One region of the Clostridium subterminale genome, then DNA from elsewhere that is predicted to be linked to it. Evidence: a T-box and tRNA genes for the amino acid it is inferred to sense, from the RefSeq annotation. Region 1 holds a T-box; the other holds one or more tRNA genes.
The links. A T-box is a leader RNA that pairs with one kind of tRNA and senses whether it is charged. The one in region 1 lies ahead of trpS (tryptophan--tRNA ligase), so its partner is inferred to be a tRNA-Trp.
Positions count from the first base shown of each region.

Region 2: it has a tRNA-Trp gene. The T-box ahead of trpS (tryptophan--tRNA ligase) is inferred to sense a tRNA for this amino acid. The anticodon was not compared.

Region 1 is NZ_BAAACI010000006.1:897,704-908,585, forward strand. It holds gene ABDZ93_RS13360 (GH36-type glycosyl hydrolase domain-containing protein) at 1-2,389, shown strand, start outside; gene ABDZ93_RS13365 (hypothetical protein) at 2,434-2,700, opposite strand; T-box leader at 2,984-3,214, shown strand; gene trpS (tryptophan--tRNA ligase) at 3,281-4,279, shown strand; gene ABDZ93_RS13375 (AAA family ATPase) at 4,339-4,923, opposite strand; gene ABDZ93_RS13380 (hypothetical protein) at 5,227-5,757, shown strand; gene ABDZ93_RS13385 (peptide chain release factor 3) at 6,047-7,642, shown strand; gene ABDZ93_RS13390 (hypothetical protein) at 7,681-7,812, opposite strand; gene ABDZ93_RS13395 (ECF transporter S component) at 8,100-8,669, shown strand; gene ABDZ93_RS13400 (metal-sensing transcriptional repressor) at 8,844-9,110, shown strand; gene ABDZ93_RS13405 (heavy metal translocating P-type ATPase) at 9,124-10,882, shown strand, end outside.
Region 2 is NZ_BAAACI010000002.1:173,079-182,311, reverse strand. It holds gene ABDZ93_RS06740 (ECF transporter S component) at 1-18, shown strand, start outside; gene rimI (ribosomal protein S18-alanine N-acetyltransferase) at 144-590, opposite strand; gene tsaB (tRNA (adenosine(37)-N6)-threonylcarbamoyltransferase complex dimerization subunit type 1 TsaB) at 583-1,290, opposite strand; gene tsaE (tRNA (adenosine(37)-N6)-threonylcarbamoyltransferase complex ATPase subunit type 1 TsaE) at 1,287-1,745, opposite strand; gene ABDZ93_RS06720 (HD-GYP domain-containing protein) at 1,980-3,233, opposite strand; gene ABDZ93_RS06715 (CBS domain-containing protein) at 3,530-4,150, shown strand; gene ABDZ93_RS06710 (DUF3867 domain-containing protein) at 4,489-5,049, shown strand; tRNA gene ABDZ93_RS06705 (tRNA-Trp) at 5,133-5,208, shown strand; gene ABDZ93_RS06700 (hydrolase) at 5,640-6,311, shown strand; gene ABDZ93_RS06695 (hypothetical protein) at 6,367-6,897, shown strand; gene ABDZ93_RS06690 (MGDG synthase family glycosyltransferase) at 7,120-8,271, shown strand; gene ABDZ93_RS06685 (DUF2238 domain-containing protein) at 8,340-8,975, opposite strand; gene ABDZ93_RS06680 (GIY-YIG nuclease family protein) at 9,116-9,233, opposite strand, start outside.

The DNA of each region.
Region 1 (10,882 bases):
AGTTTCAGAGTTAAGCTTTTTTAATGGATATGGAGGTTTTAATAACAAGGGAGAATATACAATTATACTAAAGGACGGAAAATCTACACCAGCTCCATGGATAAATGTAATAGCTAATAACAATAGATTTGGATTTAATATAAGTGAGTCTGGTAGTAGCTATACTTGGTATAAAAATAGTAGAGAATTTAAAATTACTCCGTGGAATAATGATTTCATTGAGGATACTCCTAACGAAGTTTTATATCTAGAAGAAGGGAATAAACTTTGGTCAATAACTCCTGAACCAATAAGAGACAAAGGCGAGTATGTAATAACCCATGGATTTGGGTATTCTAAATTTACTCATTGTACTAATGGAATATGGGGAGAGATTACTGTATTTCCTTCAAAGGAGAGAAGTGCAAAGCTTATTAAAGTTAACTTAAAGAACTTAGACGATAAAAATAGAAATATAGGAATTACTTATGTTGCAAGATTATGTCTAGGAGATTTAAGAGAAAACAATTATGAAAAAGTTTATACTGTAATAGATGAAGAGAATAAATTCATATATGGAATAAATCCATATAGTAGTGATTTTCATTCTAGTTATGCTTATTTAAAAATAAGTGGAGGAAGAGATGAAAGTTTTAGTGGAGATGAAAGAGATTATATTGTAAGTAAAGAATATATGGAAAGTTTATCTGAACATAAAACTATAAGCTTATCAGGAAGGTGCGGCTCAGGATTAGAGCCAGTACTTAGTGAGAAAGTTTACTTAAACTTAGGATCTAATGAAGAAAAGTCACTGGTAATTATTTTAGGAGCTGAAGACAGTATTAAAGAAATTCAAAATTTCCTTGAAGAGTTTTCAGATATAGACAGGGTTGAGGAAGAGTTAGAAAAAGTAAAAGATTATTGGAAATATACTCTAAACAAGATAAAGATAAAAACAGAGGATAAAGCTTTAGATTTTATGATTAATGGTTGGCTTCCTTATGAAACCATTAGTTGTAGATTATTTTCAAGAACAGCATTTTATCAATGTGGAGGAGCTTATGGATTTAGAGATCAATTACAAGACTCCATTCCGATGATTTATATACAGCCTGAGATTACTAAAAATCAAATTCTTTATAGTGCTACTAGACAATTTGAAGAAGGGGATGTGCAACATTGGTGGCATCCGGTAGTAAATAGTGGAATAAGAACTAGATTTAGTGATGATTTATTATGGCTACCTTACGTTACTTGTATATATGTTAAAGCCACAGGAGATTATAAGATTTTAGATGAGGAAGTAGGATATTTAAAAGATGAGCCTTTAAGAGAAGGTGAAGATGAAAGGTATAATGTATCTTTAAAATCAGATTTGAAAGAGTCATTATATAGCCACTGTGTAAGGGCTATAAATAGAAGCTTAAAGTTTGGTTCACATAATATTCCTCTCATGGGAAGTGGAGATTGGAATGATGGAATGAGTACTGTGGGAAATAAGGGTAAGGGTGAGAGCATCTGGCTTGGATGGTTCATATATGCTATATTAAAAGATTTTAAGGACCTTTGCATATATAAAAAGGATGAGGATAATTATGAAAAATATATTGAAACTATGGATTTTATAAAAGAAAATTTAGAGATTCATGGATGGGATGGAAGTTGGTATAAACGTGCTTACTTTGATGATGGAACTCCACTAGGTTCCCATGAAAATCAGGAGTGTAAAATAGATGCTCTTTCACAATGTTGGTCTGTGATATCAGAAGCTGGAGATAAGGAAAGAGCTAATATAGCTATGAGTTCTTTAGAAAAATATTTAGTAAAGCCTAAAGAAAAAATAATATTACTATTGAGTCCACCTTTTGATAGCTCAGATTTAAAACCAGGATATATAAAGGGATATGTACCCGGAGTAAGGGAAAATGGAGGACAATATACTCATGGTGTTGCATGGGTAGCTTTAGCTCTTGCAAAACTAGGTAGAGGAGAAGAAGCTTACAATATATACTCTATGTTAAACCCTATAAATCATAGCTTGAACATAGAGGAAGCAAATGTATTTAAAACAGAGCCTTATGTTATGGCTGCAGATATATATTCTGTGGAACCGCATGAAGGAAGAGGTGGATGGAGTTGGTATACTGGAAGTTCAGGTTGGATGTATACTATAGCCTTAGAACATATTTTGGGCTTTAGATTAATAGAAGGAAAAGGTTTTAGAATTAAACCATGTTTACCTAAAGATTTTAAAGAATACTCTATAGACTATGGATATGAAAATGCTATATACCATATAAAAGTAATCAGAAGTGGTAATTCAACTATAACTTTAGATGGAAATGTTATAGAAGGAGATATAATACCTATTTCATCTAATGGTGAACATGAAGTAAAAGTAAATATTTAATAAAAAAATATAGGAATCGCTTTCATGGCAATTCCTATATTTTACTATTTAGTTGGAGTGTTTTTATTTATTGATTCTAAGGGTTGATCTTCGAAATTTAGAAGATCCGATTCCTCGTTATAGGTATAATCAAATTCTGCATTAGAAATGTTATTTGCCACAATTGAATCTACAACATGATTTGGAAGTAGCACATAATCTTTTAGAGAATATGCTTTTATAGGTTTTGTACTAGCATCTAAAAAGTCTCTTTCGTTAGGACCGTAAGGCTTTGACTCATTAGTCTTATTAGAATTATTTTTTGAATCCATATAAAATACCTCCTTAAAGTAAGTGGTGATTTATTATAAATTTTGTATTAAATATATTAAAGTATTCTAATGTATTTAATATGTTTAGTTTGCTTCAATATAGCAAATAAATACTAGAAATTTATGGATAATTCATATGATTCTAATTTGAATAAAGATAATAAATTTAGTAAGGTTAAAAATAGATGAAATCATAAAAAATAGAATAACAATTTCTAATATTGACATAATATAATATTAGAATTATAATAATTTTAACGTAATATAAAACAAATTTATTATTAATTGATCGGTGAGGCGAAGTAAGTAGTATTAAAAACAGATTTTCAGAGAGTGATAGATGGTGAGATTATCGCAATTATGCTTAATATGAATGGGTCGCTGAGATGTTGGGTGAATTTAAAGTAGTCTAGCACGGATGCTCACGTTATAGAGCTAGGATATGTTTGTATCTGATAGAGGTGAGATTTTATTATCTCAAGATAGGTGGTACCGCGTTATTTATGCCCTATGGATTTATTCCATAGGGTTTTTATTTATAACTAAATGGAAGTCTTTATAGATTGAAAGGAGAAAAAACATGGAAGATAAGAAAAAAGTTATGTTAAGTGGAATTAAACCTTCGGGTGATTTAACACTAGGAAATTATTTAGGAGCTATAAAAAACTGGGTAAAATTACAAGATGAATATGAATGTTATTTCTTTATTGCAGATTTACATGCAATTACAGTAAGACAGATACCAGCTGAACTTAGGAAGCGAACTTTAGAAGTTCTTGCAATTTATATTGCTGCAGGAATAGATACAGAGAAGAATACATTATTTGTACAATCTCATGTACCAGCTCATTCTGAAGCTGCATGGCTTTTAACTTGCTATAGCTATATGGGAGAACTAAGTAGAATGACTCAGTATAAGGATAAATCTAAAAATAGTGGAGAAAGTATAGGGGCAGGATTATTTAGCTATCCAGTTATAATGGCTGCTGACGTATTATTATATCAAACAGATGTAGTACCGGTTGGAATAGATCAAGTACAACATCTAGAGTTGGCAAGAGATATAGCTGACAGATTCAATAAATTATACAGTCCAACATTTAAAATACCTGAACCATATGTAGGCAAGGCTGGAGCAAAAATAATGGACCTTCAAAATCCAGAGAAAAAGATGTCTAAATCAGAGGAAAATCCTAATGGATATATTTTAATTTTAGATCCACCAGAGGTTATTAGAAAAAAGGTTTCAAGAGCGGTCACTGATAGTATAGGTGAAGTTAGATATTGTGATGAACAACCTGGAGTTAAAAATCTTATGACTATTTTAAGTACAATTGAAGGTATGTCTATGGAAGAAATAGAAGAAAAATATAAGGGCCAAGGTTATGCTCAATTTAAACAAGATGTGGCAGAAGCTATAGTTAAAGAACTTGAACCAGTTCAAAAGAGAGTTAAAGATCTTTTAGATAATAAAAGTAAACTGGAAGCAATATATAAAGCAGGAGCTGAAAAGGCAAATTATGTGGCTACCAAGACTTTAAGAAAGATGCAAAAGAAAATAGGATTAGTTCAATATTAATAATAAAGGTACTATATATAAACCATAATTTATTAGGTTATATATAGTACCTTTTCAGTTTATTTAGATTCAGTATCACTGGCTACTTCGGTATTTATGTTTAAGATATCAAGGACTTGTCTAGCTCTTTCCTTTGTAGAACCTGTAAGGGGTGTATAGGAAACAGCCTCTGTTTCAAGGAAAGAAAGGATTGCACTATCTACTGCTTTTGCAATTTCCTCATCTTGCCATCTTACACCATCTTTTGAATATCCAAATTCTCTTCCAACATAGAATACATAATCATAGTTTTGAATATCCTTAATAGCAAGACCATACAAGTCTTTTAAAATTTCAATCTCTTTTACACTGCGGGTTTTATTGCCTAGCATAAAACGAGCATATATATAAGGGACAAAGGTAGCATAATCAGTTATTGCATAGTCAAAGGAAGAAAGCTCAGCTTCTAACTTAAATTGGCCAAGATAAATTCCATATTGCTCTGAAATTGTTTCAATCATGCCCTTTTCTCTTAAATAATCAGTGCTGTATTCTGAAGCACAGCCTACATTTAATCCAGCAATTTTCATATCTACATAAAGTTGTTGCATAAGAGTGGTTTTACCACAACGTGGTCCACCTAAAATAGCTACTCTAATAGTCATAATCACAGCCTCCATATTCTAATAGGCTTTAATTATAACAAGTTGTAAAGGATTTTTCAATAAAGTACGAATAAAAAGACTAATGTTAGAATAAACATACATGGTTATAAGATGAATAAAGTAAATAAAGGAAAGTATATAAATTGTAATATTTCCTTAATGAATTTATAAGATTTTTAATTTATAATATAACTATAGTATAATTTTAAATATAGTATAATTTTAAATATAGTATACTTATTAAATAATTTAAATTATAATTAATTAATACTTTATTATTATAATAATAATGGGGGTGATTAAGTGGATAGAAAAATCTATGTCGTATTGACACAGACAGGAACTTTTTTTTCAAGAGCTATAAAGCTATATACTAGATATAATTACAATCATACATCTATAGCCCTAGACAAGGAATTAAAGCAATTATATAGTTTTGGAAGAAGAAAAATATATTTTCCACTTCATGCTGGCTTTGTAAAAGAACAAATTGATGGAGGAATATTTAAGCTATATAAAAGGACAACCTGTAGAGTTTATGAATTAAGTGTTACAGAAGATGAATATAATGAAGTAAAAGAGATTATAGATCGATTTGAGAGTGAACATGATAGATATAAGTATAATTTTTTAGGAATTCTAGCTATAATGCTACACATTCCTTATCAAAGAAGGTATCATTTTTTATGTTCACAATTTGTCGCATATGTATTGAAAGAAGGTAAAATTATAAACTTTGATAAAGATGTATCTTTAGTAAAACCAGAGGATTTCGATGCTATAGAAAAAGGACAAGTAGTTTATAGTGGCTTATTAAGTCATTATGCTTACTAAAACTATGATTATATATTTGAGGAATTATATTTTATTATTTTAATATTTACTACAATGGCAGTAAGATAACCATATCTTACTGTTTTATTTTTATGGTAATTAATTAGAAAATGTCAAATTAAATATGATGCTTAAACTAGAATTTTAGTAGTGCTTTTTACGGAGGTACATATAAAATCATTAATAATATTTGTGTTTATATTAATTAATATGGTATTATATAAAATGTGTTAAAAAGAGATACTATATAATGAAGATAATTTTAAATTTAAATAAAGGAGTTAAAGTAATGATTGATTATATAAAGGAGATAGAGAAAAGAAGAACCTTTGCTATAATTTCCCACCCAGATGCTGGTAAAACTACACTTACTGAAAAGTTACTTTTATATGGGGGAGCAATCAGACTAGCTGGGTCGGTTAAGGCAAGAAAGACATCTAAGCATGCTGTTTCTGACTGGATGGAAATTGAGAAGAAGAGAGGAATTTCCGTTACATCTTCGGTAATGCAGTTTGAATATGAAGGATATTGTATAAATATATTAGATACCCCAGGACACCAAGACTTTAGTGAAGATACATATAGAACTCTTATGGCTGCAGATAGTGCAGTAATGGTTATTGATGGAGCAAAAGGGGTGGAGGACCAAACTAGAAAGTTATTTCATGTTTGTAGTATGAGAGATATCCCAATATTTACGTTTGTAAATAAGATGGATAGAGAAACTAGAGACCCTTTTGAACTTATGGAAGAGATAGAAAACGAGTTAGGTATAAAATCATATCCAATAAACTGGCCTATAGGTACAGGAATGCACTTTAAGGGTGTTTATGATAGAAATAATAAGCAGATTCAAATTTTTAAAGCTGGAGACCATGGACAGTTAGAAGTAAGTGAGACTATTATAGATTTAGAAGATGAATCAGCTGTTAGAGAGGCTATAACCGATAGTTTATATGAAAAATTACTTGAGGACATAGAATTATTAGATATAGCTGGAGATGCCTTTGATGAAGAAAAGGTGAGAGTTGGAGAACTTACCCCTGTATTTTTTGGTAGTGCATTAACTAACTTTGGTGTAGAACCATTCTTAGAGAACTTCTTAAAGCTAACTACAGCTCCATTAGGAAGAAATTCTGATATTGGAAAGATAGAAGCTAAAGATGATAAGTTTTCTGCTTTTGTATTTAAAATTCAAGCTAACATGAATAAGGCTCATAGAGATAGAATAGCTTTTATGAGAATATGTTCAGGTCAATTTGAAAAAGGTATGGAAGTTTATCATGTTCAGGGCGGAAATAAAATAAAGCTAGCACAGCCTCAACAATTCTTAGCTCAAGACAGAGAAATTGTTGATAATGCTTATGCTGGAGATATTATAGGAGTCTTTGATCCAGGTATATTTAGTATAGGAGATACTCTTTGTTCACCAAGTAAGAAGTTTAAGTTTGAAGGAATTCCAACCTTCGCACCAGAACACTTTGCAAGGGTTAGAACTGTAGATACTATGAAGAGAAAACAGTTTATAAAAGGGGTAACACAGATAGCTCAAGAGGGAGCAATTCAAGTATTTAAAGAACTTCACATAGGAACGGAACAAATCATAGTAGGAGTTGTAGGAGTTCTTCAATTTGAAGTTTTAGAATTTAGACTAAAAAATGAATATAATGTAGATATTAAAATGGATATGCTTCCATATAGAAATATTAGGTGGATTGAAGCTTTAGAAGGTAAAGTTGAAGATTTAAGTTTAACAAGTGATTCTAAAGTTGTTAAAGATATTAAAGATAGAGACTTGCTTATATTCCAAAATGATTGGGGTATTAGTTGGGCTTTAGATCATAATAAGGGCTTAGTTTTATCTAATATAAGTAAAGGTGAATAATAAAAAAATTCCTCAAATTTGTTTGAGGAATTTTTTATTTAGCTATTAAATTTATTTCTCACAGTGAAGTATTCTTCTATGTAGTCCATGGCAATAGTTAGAAGAGCTACTGCAATTATTAAATTAATTAAATTTCCTCCCATAACAAAAAATAAACCAATTAAAACCATCAATAGTAAAAAGCTACCAAACCAATGAAGGTACATCATATATGTCAATCCTTTCTACATCTAAGTAATGTAATAAGTTATATCTTTTGACTATTTTCTCAAAACATATAGGATTATAAGATCTGAAAATCAAAGGTAAAATTATTTTGTGTAAAATATTTAATATTATTCTTTTATATCAAAAAATAATGTTGAAATTCTTTAGATTTAATGTATAATTTAATTGTATGGATACTGAATTTAATGTATGGGTACAATGTTGAAATAATCATAAAGGGGGACTTTAGATGAAAGAAAAGGCATCAATAAAAGCATCGAGAAATAGTTTTAGCACTAGTGGAATAGTTCAAATAGGACTTATGGCAGCGTTAACATATATCGCAACTGCATTTATAGCTATACCAGTAGGAGACAATGCAGTTTTGCACATAGGGGATGCAGTACTATTTTTATGTGCCATCTTACTAGGAAAGAAAAGAGGAGCAGTAGCTGCCGCTATAGGTATGACATTTTTTGATTTGTTTTCTCCATATTATATATGGGCGCCATTTACATTTGTTATAAAAGGAGTTATGGCATATATAGCAGGAGCTATAGCATATAGAAGTGGCTTTGAAGGAGAAAAATTTTGGAATAATTTATTTGCATTCATTGTGGCAGGAATAGTTATGATCTTTGGATATTTTCTTGCTGGTGGCTGCTTAAATCACTTTGTATATGGAATGCCAACTATTGGACAAGGGTTTGTGGTAGCTTTAAAGGACATACCAGCTAATATTCTTCAAGTGGTAGGGGGCATTGTTATAGGATTACCGCTTTCTATATCATTAAAAAAATATTTGGCTAAATATTTATAGATGAGTTAAGCATCACTAAAAGTGATGCTTTTATTTTTAATTTTTGGGCAAACTAAATTAAAATACACTTAATAATTACGATTAATAAAAAAATATAATTTTATGTGTTGACAAAATACAAAACTAACACTAATATATAGGTATACCCCCTGAGGGGGGAGGGGAGGTAGAAAGATGAGTGAAGAAAGAAAAAAAGCTTTGCAATCGTTAAAAACGGCAAGGGGTCAGATAGATGGAATCATAAAGATGATAGAGGAGGGGAGATATTGTATCGATATTTCTAATCAAATCTTAGCATCTCAAGCTTTACTAAAGAAATCCAACTTAGAAATCCTAAAAGGTCACTTAAATCATTGTGTTAAAGACGCAGCAATAAATAATAATATGGATGAAAAGATTGTGGAAATAAATAATATATTAGAAAAGATAATTACAAAATAAAGAAGGTGAAAATATGAATAATAAATCATTTAAAATAGAAGGAATGACTTGTTCTGCTTGTGCAAATAGAGTGGAGAGAGCAATTAATAAGTTAGAGGGTGTTGAAAGAGCAAATGTAAATTTTGCTACAGAAACTTTAACTGTAGATTTTAATAATGAAAAATTGAGTTCTCAAAAAATTGAAGAAGCCGTAGTTAAAGCAGGATATGGTGTAAAGAAAAATGTAAAAACCTATGATTTTAAAATAGAAGGTATGACTTGTTCTGCCTGTGCTAATAGAATAGAAAGAGTAACTAAAAAACTAGAAGGTGTAGAAAATTCTACAGTAAATTTTGCTACAGAGAAGCTTACAATAAAAGTTGATGAAGATAAAATATCTTATGGTGATATAAGAGCAGCGGTAGATAAAGCTGGATATAAGTTAATTAAAGAAGAGGATAAAGATAAGGAAAAACAGGGAAAGGAAAAAAACGAGGCTAGTAGATTACTCACAAGGTTTATAGCTTCCCTAATTTTTACAGTTCCACTACTGATAATAACAATGGGACATATGGCAGGAATGCATCTTCCAGCTATAATAGATCCTATGGCCAATCCGTTAAACTTTGCATTAATTCAGTTGATACTAACATTACCAGTAATGATAGCTGGATATAAATTCTATAAGGTAGGACTTAAAAATCTAGTTAAACTAAGTCCTAATATGGACTCACTAATATCTATAGGAACTTTAGCTGCATTTATATATGGAATATTTGCTATATATAAAATAATGCAAGGGGATCATGAGTATGCAATGCATCTATACTTTGAATCTGCTGCAGTTATATTAACTTTAATAACCTTAGGTAAATATCTAGAAGCAGTATCTAAAGGTAAAACATCCCAAGCAATAAAGGCTTTAATGGGGTTAGCTCCTAAAACAGCAACTATAATTAGAAATAACAAAGAAATTGTGGTACCTGTAGAAGAGGTTATAGTTGGGGATATAGTACTAGTTAAACCAGGTGAAAAGTTACCAGTAGATGGAGAAGTTATAGAAGGAAATACATCTATAGATGAATCAATGCTTACAGGAGAGAGTATACCTGTTGAAAAATCTATAGGAAGTAGCGTAATAGGAGCTAGTATTAATAAAACAGGATTTATTAAATATAAGGCAACTAGGGTTGGTAGAGATACTGCTCTTGCACAAATTGTTAAGTTAGTAGAGGATGCACAAGGTTCAAAAGCACCTATTGCTAAACTAGCAGATGTTATATCAGCATACTTTGTACCAATAGTTATTGGTCTTGCTATAATTGCTTCAGTAGGTTGGTTGATTGCTGGTGAAACACCTATATTTTCTCTTACTATATTTATTGCAGTATTAGTTATTGCGTGCCCATGTGCATTAGGTCTTGCTACTCCAACTGCCATTATGGTTGGAACAGGAAAGGGTGCTGAAAATGGTGTTTTAATTAAGGGTGGAGAAGCGTTAGAGACTACTTATAAATTAAAGACCATAGTATTTGATAAAACAGGAACTATAACAGAAGGAAAACCAAAGGTTACTGATATTGTAACTAATGGAGAGGCAAAAGAGGAAATTCTTGTGTTAGCGGCTAGTGCTGAGAAAGGATCTGAGCATCCACTTGGTGAAGCTATTGTTAAAGATGCAGAAGAAAAAGGTTTAAGTTTAAAAGCAATTGATAAATTTAATGCTATACCGGGACACGGTATAGAGGTAGAAATAGATAGAAAAGATATTCTCTTAGGAAATAAGAAGCTTA
Region 2 (9,233 bases), on a different contig from region 1:
ATGAAAAAAGGTGCTTAATAAAAATGTACAAAGTCATTTCTTTAAAAAATTAAGAATAAAATTTAACTTTTTAAAGATAATTAATAAAAAGACGATAAGAGAAAAAAATCTTTTATCGTCTTTTTATTTGAAAAATATATTATCTATATATTGTGATTCCACATAATGTATCCATCTTCTTTTGGACTTTGGTAATAATTTTTTCTTATACCTTCTACAGAAAAATGGTGTTTTTTATAAAGATTTATTGCAGCTATATTAGATGATCTGACCTCTAGAGTCAGAGAAGCCATATTCATATTTTTAGCAATTGAAATAAGGTTTTCTACTACCACATCTCCGAAATTATTTCTTCTATAGTCAGGATGAACTGCTATATTGGTTATATGACCTTCGTCAAATATAATCCACATTCCACCAAAGGCTACAACCTTACTACCTAGCTTTACTACTATGTAAACAGCATTTTTATTAATTAGCTCTTTTTCCATAGATAGGAGAGACCAAGGACTAGAGAAGCTTAAGTCAGAAATTTCTTTAACACCTAGTATATTGAATGAGTTCATTCTTTCAACAGTTACATCAGTCATGATTTTTTACCTTTTCTTCGTATTCACGTTCTGCTTGGCACAGTCTAAGATATAAAGGAGAACTGTTAAGTACATTATCCCCCTCGCTATTTGCTAATCTCAGATATCCTAAATATCCTATAGAAGAGGCTTTTGTAACATTAAGATGACTAGGCGCTATGAAAGCTTTTGTTAAGGAATTTAGTATATTATCCTTAAATTTTAATGTACCATCACCTATGAAGGTAATACGTTCATTAAAGTCACTACATTTTTTTATTACCTCTTCCATTGATAATAATTGTGGCTCATTTAAAGCTACTAAATTATTATTTTCAAATCTATAAAAATTAGTATATACATTACCCCTTAAAGCATCAATTATAGGACAAATAATACCTTGTGTATTGAATAAGTTATTTGCAAGACCATCTAGAGAGTTTATAGTGACAAAAGGTTTTTTAGTGGCTTGCACAAGACCTTTTATAGTAGACATACCAATTCTAAGACCAGTGAAAGAACCAGGACCACTGGAAACTACAAAGCCATCTATATCAGACACAGATAGACTACAGCTTTTCAAAAGATTATCTATCATAGGCATCATAATTACAGAGTGCTGCTTCTTGTAATTTATGATAGTTTCTCCTAAAATCTTATCATTATCAATAATAGCTACAGTTGCACATTCTGTTGCAGAATCTAGGGACAAAATCTTCATAGCTTCAACTCCTTTATATAATCATATCTATTGTTAGTATAAGAAAGAGTAATCTTTCTATAAGTTTCACCTAAATCTGGAAGTTTAGCTATATTTATAGTTAAACTTTCTTCAGGTATTAATTCTTCGATATAGTTAGCCCATTCAATTACACTAACTCCATTTCCAAATATATATTCATCAAAGCCAATGGCAGCAATTTCATCGGGATCATTTACTCTATATACATCAAAGTGATATAATTTTAATCTACCTTCATATTCGTTAACGATTGTAAAGGTAGGACTAGTTATACATTCATCTATGCCAAGACCTTTTGCAATTCCTTTGGTAAGATGAGTCTTACCAGTACCGAGATCGCCTATAAGGCATAGAATATCATTTTCTTTACACATTCTTCCTAGCTGTACACCTAGGGAATCTAATTCATCAATATTACTAACTATAAATTCCATCTGATTCACCTCATTAATATTTTAGCCTAAAAGAAAAAAAATGAAAAGCAAATAGTAAAATTACTTTTCATTATATAAACAGAGTTCTAAGTATCAGTATTTTTGATACTTAGAAGTCGTTGTCCTTTAGGGGAAATCGTTATCCAGGGACATACCAGCTTTTTACTCCCACTTTGAAGAAGATGGGAGTAAAAAGCTGATAGTCATCGAATAAATAAGTTTATAATAAATAAATTAAGGTTTCTTTTCCACTTGGGATATTAAAGTATTTTTAAAACACTTTACTGCATTACTACAAATTAAGTTTCTATTAGCCATATCATCTAATATATCAAATGCTTCATACATATACATACCTTTTCTATAGGGTCTATCAGCAGTTAAAGATTGATAGATATCACATACACCAATAATGCGGCATTCTTCACTAAGTTCTTCAGCTTTAAGTCTTCTTGGATAGCCTTTACCATTTAATTTTTCATGATGACTAGAAGCCCATAAACTAATATCAGATATGTTGTCTATTTTATCTAAAATTAATTTAGTATAGTATGTATGAGATTTAATGACAAAAAACTCTTCTTCTGTTAAAGGTCCATCCTTGTCCAATATACTAATGGGAATAGCTAGTTTTCCAATATCGTGAAGTAATCCTGCAATTTTCATTTTAAGGCACTTTTCTTCATCATAACCTAAATGCTTAGAAACGCTATAAGCTAAAGTAGCAATTTCTTTAGAATGTTCAGCAGTAAAAGAACTCTTATTATCTATAATGCTTGCAAATACATCAGCAATCGCTTCAAATTCGGATAGAGAGATTAGAATATCTTTTTTTGGTATTATATTATCAAGGATAAAGTTCATATTAGGTAGATTTAAAAGGTTTAACCAAAACTCTTCTTTATCAGATATCATGAGAAAAGCTTTTACAACCTGTGGTGAAAATAAAGTTTCATTATGTAGTTTTACCCAATCAATAAGAATATCCTTTTGAATATAGTAAGGTTTAGAATAATCCATCTGAATTTCAATTAAGTCAGCTATTCTCAGAATTTGTGCTTCTATAGGAATTAGTGAATTTTTTAATTTTAAGCACCCACTACCATCATAATTTTCGTGATGGTAACGTATTATATCATATACCTGTATTAAGGATGGAATACGTTGAATCATTTCTGAGCCAGCAATACAATGCTTTTTTATATACCATTTTGAGGTATGTGACTCATCAAATATATTTTGAGTTCCAATATCATGAATCATGGAAGCAATATATAAATTATAGTAAGAGTTTTCATCCAGTTTCATAACACGAGCAATTTCTAAAGCTATATATGAAGTGCATCTGGAGTGATTAGAAAATTGATTCCTTGAAATATTTTTGTCGTGTGTTGTAGTTATAACGTCCTCAAATTTACCCCAATTATTATCTGTAAGATCTAAGGATAATGATAGAGCGGAAACTATATTCTTTATACTAATATTCATGTTATCCTCCACAGTAAATCATTTATCTATATAAAATTTTAGCATATTGGGGAACGAAATGGTATTATATATTGTTAAAGTAAATATATATTTTAATAAACAAATTTATATATTTTACGTATTATATTTTGGAAATATAAATAGGAGCTATATTTCAAATATATAAAATAGCAAAAATATATTAAATAATCAAAAAATATTCAATATATTAATAATGAAATATATTAAAGTACTAACATTAGTATACTAAAATAAGGTATAATATAGAATAACAAATAAGTAGAGGAGGATAAATTATGTTTGTAAATAATTTGATGTTATCCAGAGAAAAGTTAACGACAGTAACACCAAAGGTAACCATAGGTGAAGCTCTTAAGGTAATGGGAGAAAATAAATTTTTATCCATACCAGTAGTAGAAGGAGATAAATTCTGTGGAGTAATTTCAAAAGAGCAGATATACACATACTACTATGAAAAATCTATAGAGAGACAATGTTTACTATCAGATTTTCTAGTTGAAAATGTAATGAGAACTGATGTACCATCCATAACTCCATTTAACGAAATTGAAGAGGCTGCACATTTCTTAGAAACTAAGAGCGTTTCATTCGTACCAGTAATAAATAAAAATGGAGAAATGCAAGGAATAGTAACACATCATGCTATATTTCATCAATTTACAGAATTGTTTGGATTAAATAAAGGTAAACGATTAGCTGTAATTGCTTATGACATACCTGGACAAATATCTAAATTGTCAAAAATAATTACTGAAAACAAAGGACAAATAATAAGCTTTGTAGTTGTTGACCCTAAGAGTATAACAGAAGTCAAAGAAATAGTAATAAGATTAAACACAGATAATATGGATGAAATTCTTGAAAAAGTAAAAGAAGCTGGATTCAAGATACAGTAAGCTTATAGTTGAGTATGTAGGTGATCTACATACTCAACAGTACATAATTATATATTAAGAAAAGATTAATATATTTTAAATCCGTAGTTAACACAGTAGCAATTTGAATACTTTTATAATATACTAATTTATAAACATATTTCTTGAATTCATAATCTTTTGGACTAAGTTATACTTATGTAAGTTCGTGACACTTTTATTTCCTATATTCTTAGAATATGGGAAATAAAAGTGATTAGAAATCAGATTAAATAAAAAATAAGATACTAAAATAAAAATTTATGGGATAAAATAAACAATGTAATAGAAGAAATATTGTATTCAAGGAGCTGATTTAAATTAGTGATGTAATAGATTTTAATGAACTAAAAAATAAGGCTACAGATAAAGATGTAGATAAGTTTGAGGATTATATATACTCTATGTATTATTCAATGGCTCAAGGTAAGCTATCTATGGCAGAGATGAGCAGGGAAATATTTAAGTATATGAAGGAGAATAACATATCTCAAGAGAAATTTATGAATATCCAGAAGAAGGTTATGGAGAGGTATGGAATTTCTACTGAAGATGTAGAAAGCCAAATGAAGTCTATGGGCATAGAGACTCCTTTAAGTGGATTAGGCAATGAGTATGAAGATGCAAGAAAAATTATTGGATTTCAAGAAAAGTATAAAGGAAAGCTCAAAGTTAAAAGTGTAAATGTATATAGCATTAAGAATGAGAAGAATGATATAGAGATAATGCTCCAAGAGGAGAATGTTATATTAAAAAGTTATGGGAAAATAGATTTAGCTGATAATGAATTAAATGAATTTTTATGTTCCTATAAAAAGGTAATGAATAATAAGATGCTAAATATCTCAATATGTGAGAATGCTTCAACTTATTTATACTAATATATATTCAAGAATATGGTGAATAATTTATAGAAAACCTCTTGCAATTGTGCCTATTATATAATATAATAAACGAGTAGCGAAGGGGTATAGCTCAATTGGTAGAGTAGCGGTCTCCAAAACCGTTGGTTCCGGGTTCAAGTCCTCGTGCCCCTGCCATAGAAACCTAGTGATTTTATTAATCACTAGGTTTTTTTATTTTCCTAATTTATTACTAGGAAACAAGGATTTAATGAAAATAAGTAAGAGGATATCATACTATAAAATTCCATAAAAATAATTAAATAAATTTATTGAGGAAATAATATGCCTGTGATATAATCTGTAAGTTAAGAAAATCAAATAAGTTATTAATTACATTATAAACAAAGTTCTTTGCTTCAGAGGGAGTTTTTACTCCCACTGAAGGTTAGAAATCATTATCCAGGGACGTAACTGCTCTTTACCCCCACTTTGAAGAAGATGGAGTATTAGAGCTGGTAGTCATCGGATAAATTTATATATGTAAGTTAAAGTTATTTATGTGAGGCGTGATTTAAGCTATGTTTTATAGGAAAACATAGCTTAATGTAGTGAAAGGAGAAATATTAATGGAAAAACGTGTGCCAGAATTTAAAGGTTTACTAAGAAGTCACATGATTGAACTACCTAAGGTTATTAGGGATGCTACAGGAATTATTATATTTGGAAAGAGAATTAAATCTTTAGTGTTTTCAACTGATGTAGCAGTTATAAGAAATACTAATGCTGATGCTGTTATTGCAGTATATCCATTTACGCCTCAACCGAGAATAACTGAAGCGCTATTACTAGCATCCGATATTCCGGTATTTTGTGGAGTAGGTGGAGCTATTACTACAGGTAAGAGAGTAATAAATTTAGCCTTAGATGCTGAATTTAAGGGAGCTATGGGAGTGGTAGTTAACGCATCTATAGACAATGATGTTATTGCGGGGATGAGAGAAACTATAGACTTACCTATAGTAGTTACTGTGGTTTCTAAGCATGATGATATAGATGGAAGAATAGCTGCAGGGGCAACTATACTTAATGTATCAGGAGCAAAAGAAACTGCTAACATTGTTAGACATATAAGAAGTAAGTACCCGAACGTTCCTATTATAGCAACAGGAGGGCCTACAGATGAGAGTATACGTGAAACTATACTTGCTGGGGCTAATGCTATAACATACACGCCACAAAGCACAAGTGATATATTAAATGAAATAATGATTAGTCATAGAAAAAGATATGAAGACTAATTTTCTTAAGAAATATAATATTTGAAACGAATATTATATTTGAGGTGATTTATTTATGGACAAAGCAACTTGGATGTTAGGAATAATAGTGCCATTAATATCTGCAGCATTTGGTGGATGTATATCTCTATTGATAATGAGAAAACTAATTATGGAAGAGAGAAAAAAATCTAATAAAGAACGTGCTATAGATATTAATAATGATAAAATAAAAAGTTATAAGGAACTATTTGAACTGAATAAAAAAATTAAGATCTTTGGAGATAAAATTAGAAATAACACAATTCCCAATTGGATAAATGTAGAAAGTTATTATAGAGACGAATTTATAATAGAATTTGAAGAGATTATAAATAATTATAAATTTGTAAATGGTTATATTAATGACAAAAAGATAAATGAATATGCACAAAATGTGCTTAAATTATCCCAGGTAATAGTAGTAGAATTAAAAGATAGAGAAAATTATGGTACTACTTCTGAAAAAATAGAATCCTGTGTAGATACTTTGATAGAAGTTTTGAATACAATAGAAAAGAACATTTTATCTATAGTATTAGAGTTGTCTAAAGAAAAATATAAGTAATATTAATCATTTATACTTAGTATATTCTATTCCCAGATGTTTTTTAATGAAAGTAGTATGAAATTTGTATGAATTGATGAATAGTAGATGAAATATTTATGATTTTAAGTGGATTATGTTAGATTTAATTAATTGGACTAAAGTATAATAGGTGTGGTAAAATGGAATAGTTAAATTTACTACATAAAACCATGTGAAGTAAATAGAGAGAGGATTGTAAATATGAATATTCTTATTTTATCTGCATCTACTGGTGGAGGACATCTAAAAGCATCAAAAGCTTTAGAATCATATATTTTAGAAAATGAGTTAGGTGCTAAAATAAAAGTAGTAGATACCTTAGAGTATGTTAATCCATTTATAAATAAAATAGTAACTAAAGGATATATAGTACTGGCAAAGTATTTAAATGCCTTGTATAAGAATTTATATAGTTTAACGGACAAGTCTGGCATTTTAACATGTTTAGTGACAAAATTAATTTTTTTATTTTCAAAAAAATTGTTGCCATTAATAGAGGAATTTGCTCCGGATGTAATCATTACTACCCATCCCTTTCCTACAGAAATGATTTCTATATTAAAGGGAAATAAAAGTATAAAAGTGCCATCAATATGTATAATGACTGATTATGCTCCACATAATACATGGATAAAACCTAATGTAGATGAATATTGTGTAGCATGTGAAGACATGATAGAAGGTATGATAGATAGAGGAGTTGCACCTGAAAAAGTTCATCCTTATGGAATTCCTGTATATAGTGGTTTTTTTCATCAAGATGAAGAAGATAAAAAAATACTGTTAGATGAGCTAGGTTTATGCGAAAATAGAATGACAGTGTTAGTGATGGCTGGAAGCTTCGGGGTATATAATATAGAAAAAATTTATAAGAATATAAGTAATATTCCTATGGATTTTCAAATTATAATTCTAACGGGTAATAATAGAAGATTATATAATAAAATTAAAGAGCAGATTAAGTTTAGTAATAAACAAACAAAGCTTATTAAGTTCACCAATGAAGTGCATAGATATATGAACTTAGCAGATGTTTTAATTACTAAACCAGGAGGATTGACAGTATCAGAAGCTTTAGCAGCAAATCTTCCTTTAATTACTTTTGATGCAATACCAGGACAAGAAGAAGCAAATGCAAAGTTTTTATTAGATCATGGAATGTCCATATCTATAGGCAGCGGTGATAATTGTATTGAAGCTATAGAGGCTTTGCTTAAGGATAAAGACAAGTTAAAAGAGATTAAAGAAAATTGTATGACTTTTGATAAATCAAATTCAACCATTGAGTTACTAGAACTTATAAGAAGATTAATTAAAGAGAATGAGGCTGAAAGCAATTCGGAAATTGCTTAGAACTTAAATAATTAAGACCAAGGTTTTTAAAGCCTTGGTCTTTTGCTTTAAATTATAAGTAGTTAGTCTTATTTGTGTAATTTTGTAACGGCATTAATAAATTCATCTAAAAATTTGAATGAGCCATTTTTCATGTGTAAAAATCCCATTATAGATAGTATAACTCCACTTAAAGAACCAACTATCATATCAGTCATAGTATCCATAAGACTATTAAGCTGAGAATCAAACCCAAACAGTTGATCTCCCGCAAATTCCCAAAATTCCCATAGAGCAGCTCCAGAAATCGTAAAGAGTAATATATATATACCTATAAATAATGGTGGTAAGATTTTAAGATTACTTTCACCTATAAGGGGCTTTAAAATAGCTAAAGCTAAAAATCCTAAAAGAACACCTGAAGCAAAATGAAGAAATAAGTCCCACCAAGGTAGTATTGAGTACATATTATACATTCGGCCTAAAAGTAGAGCTAAAAATATAAAGAATTGTAATAGAAAATCAGGTAAATTAGACATTTTAACTTTAAATAAATTTAAAGTTATATCTGGTATAAAAGAAGTGACAAAAATTATTAGAATATTGATAATATAATTGGCGTTATTACCCACTTTTACAATTGAGTAATAAATAAATAGCACTAATAAAATTGCTCTAAATATCCACTTGAAAAATAAAGCAAAAGAAAGTTTTGTATTTTTCATAGGTTTCCCTCCATGTTATTTTTGAAAGTAACTAAAATAAGAATAAATATATTTCATATATAATATTTCAAAAACATAACAAAAATATAAGCTAATTTAACATTATAACATATGAAATTAATATAATTAAATTAGTTGTATTATTTTTCTATAAGAATAAGTTTTTCTGCTCTAGAAAGTTTTTTTATTTCACATTCTCTTTTTAAAGCTGAAGATTTGTCAGGTAAATTTTCATAGTATACAATTTCTACAGGTAAT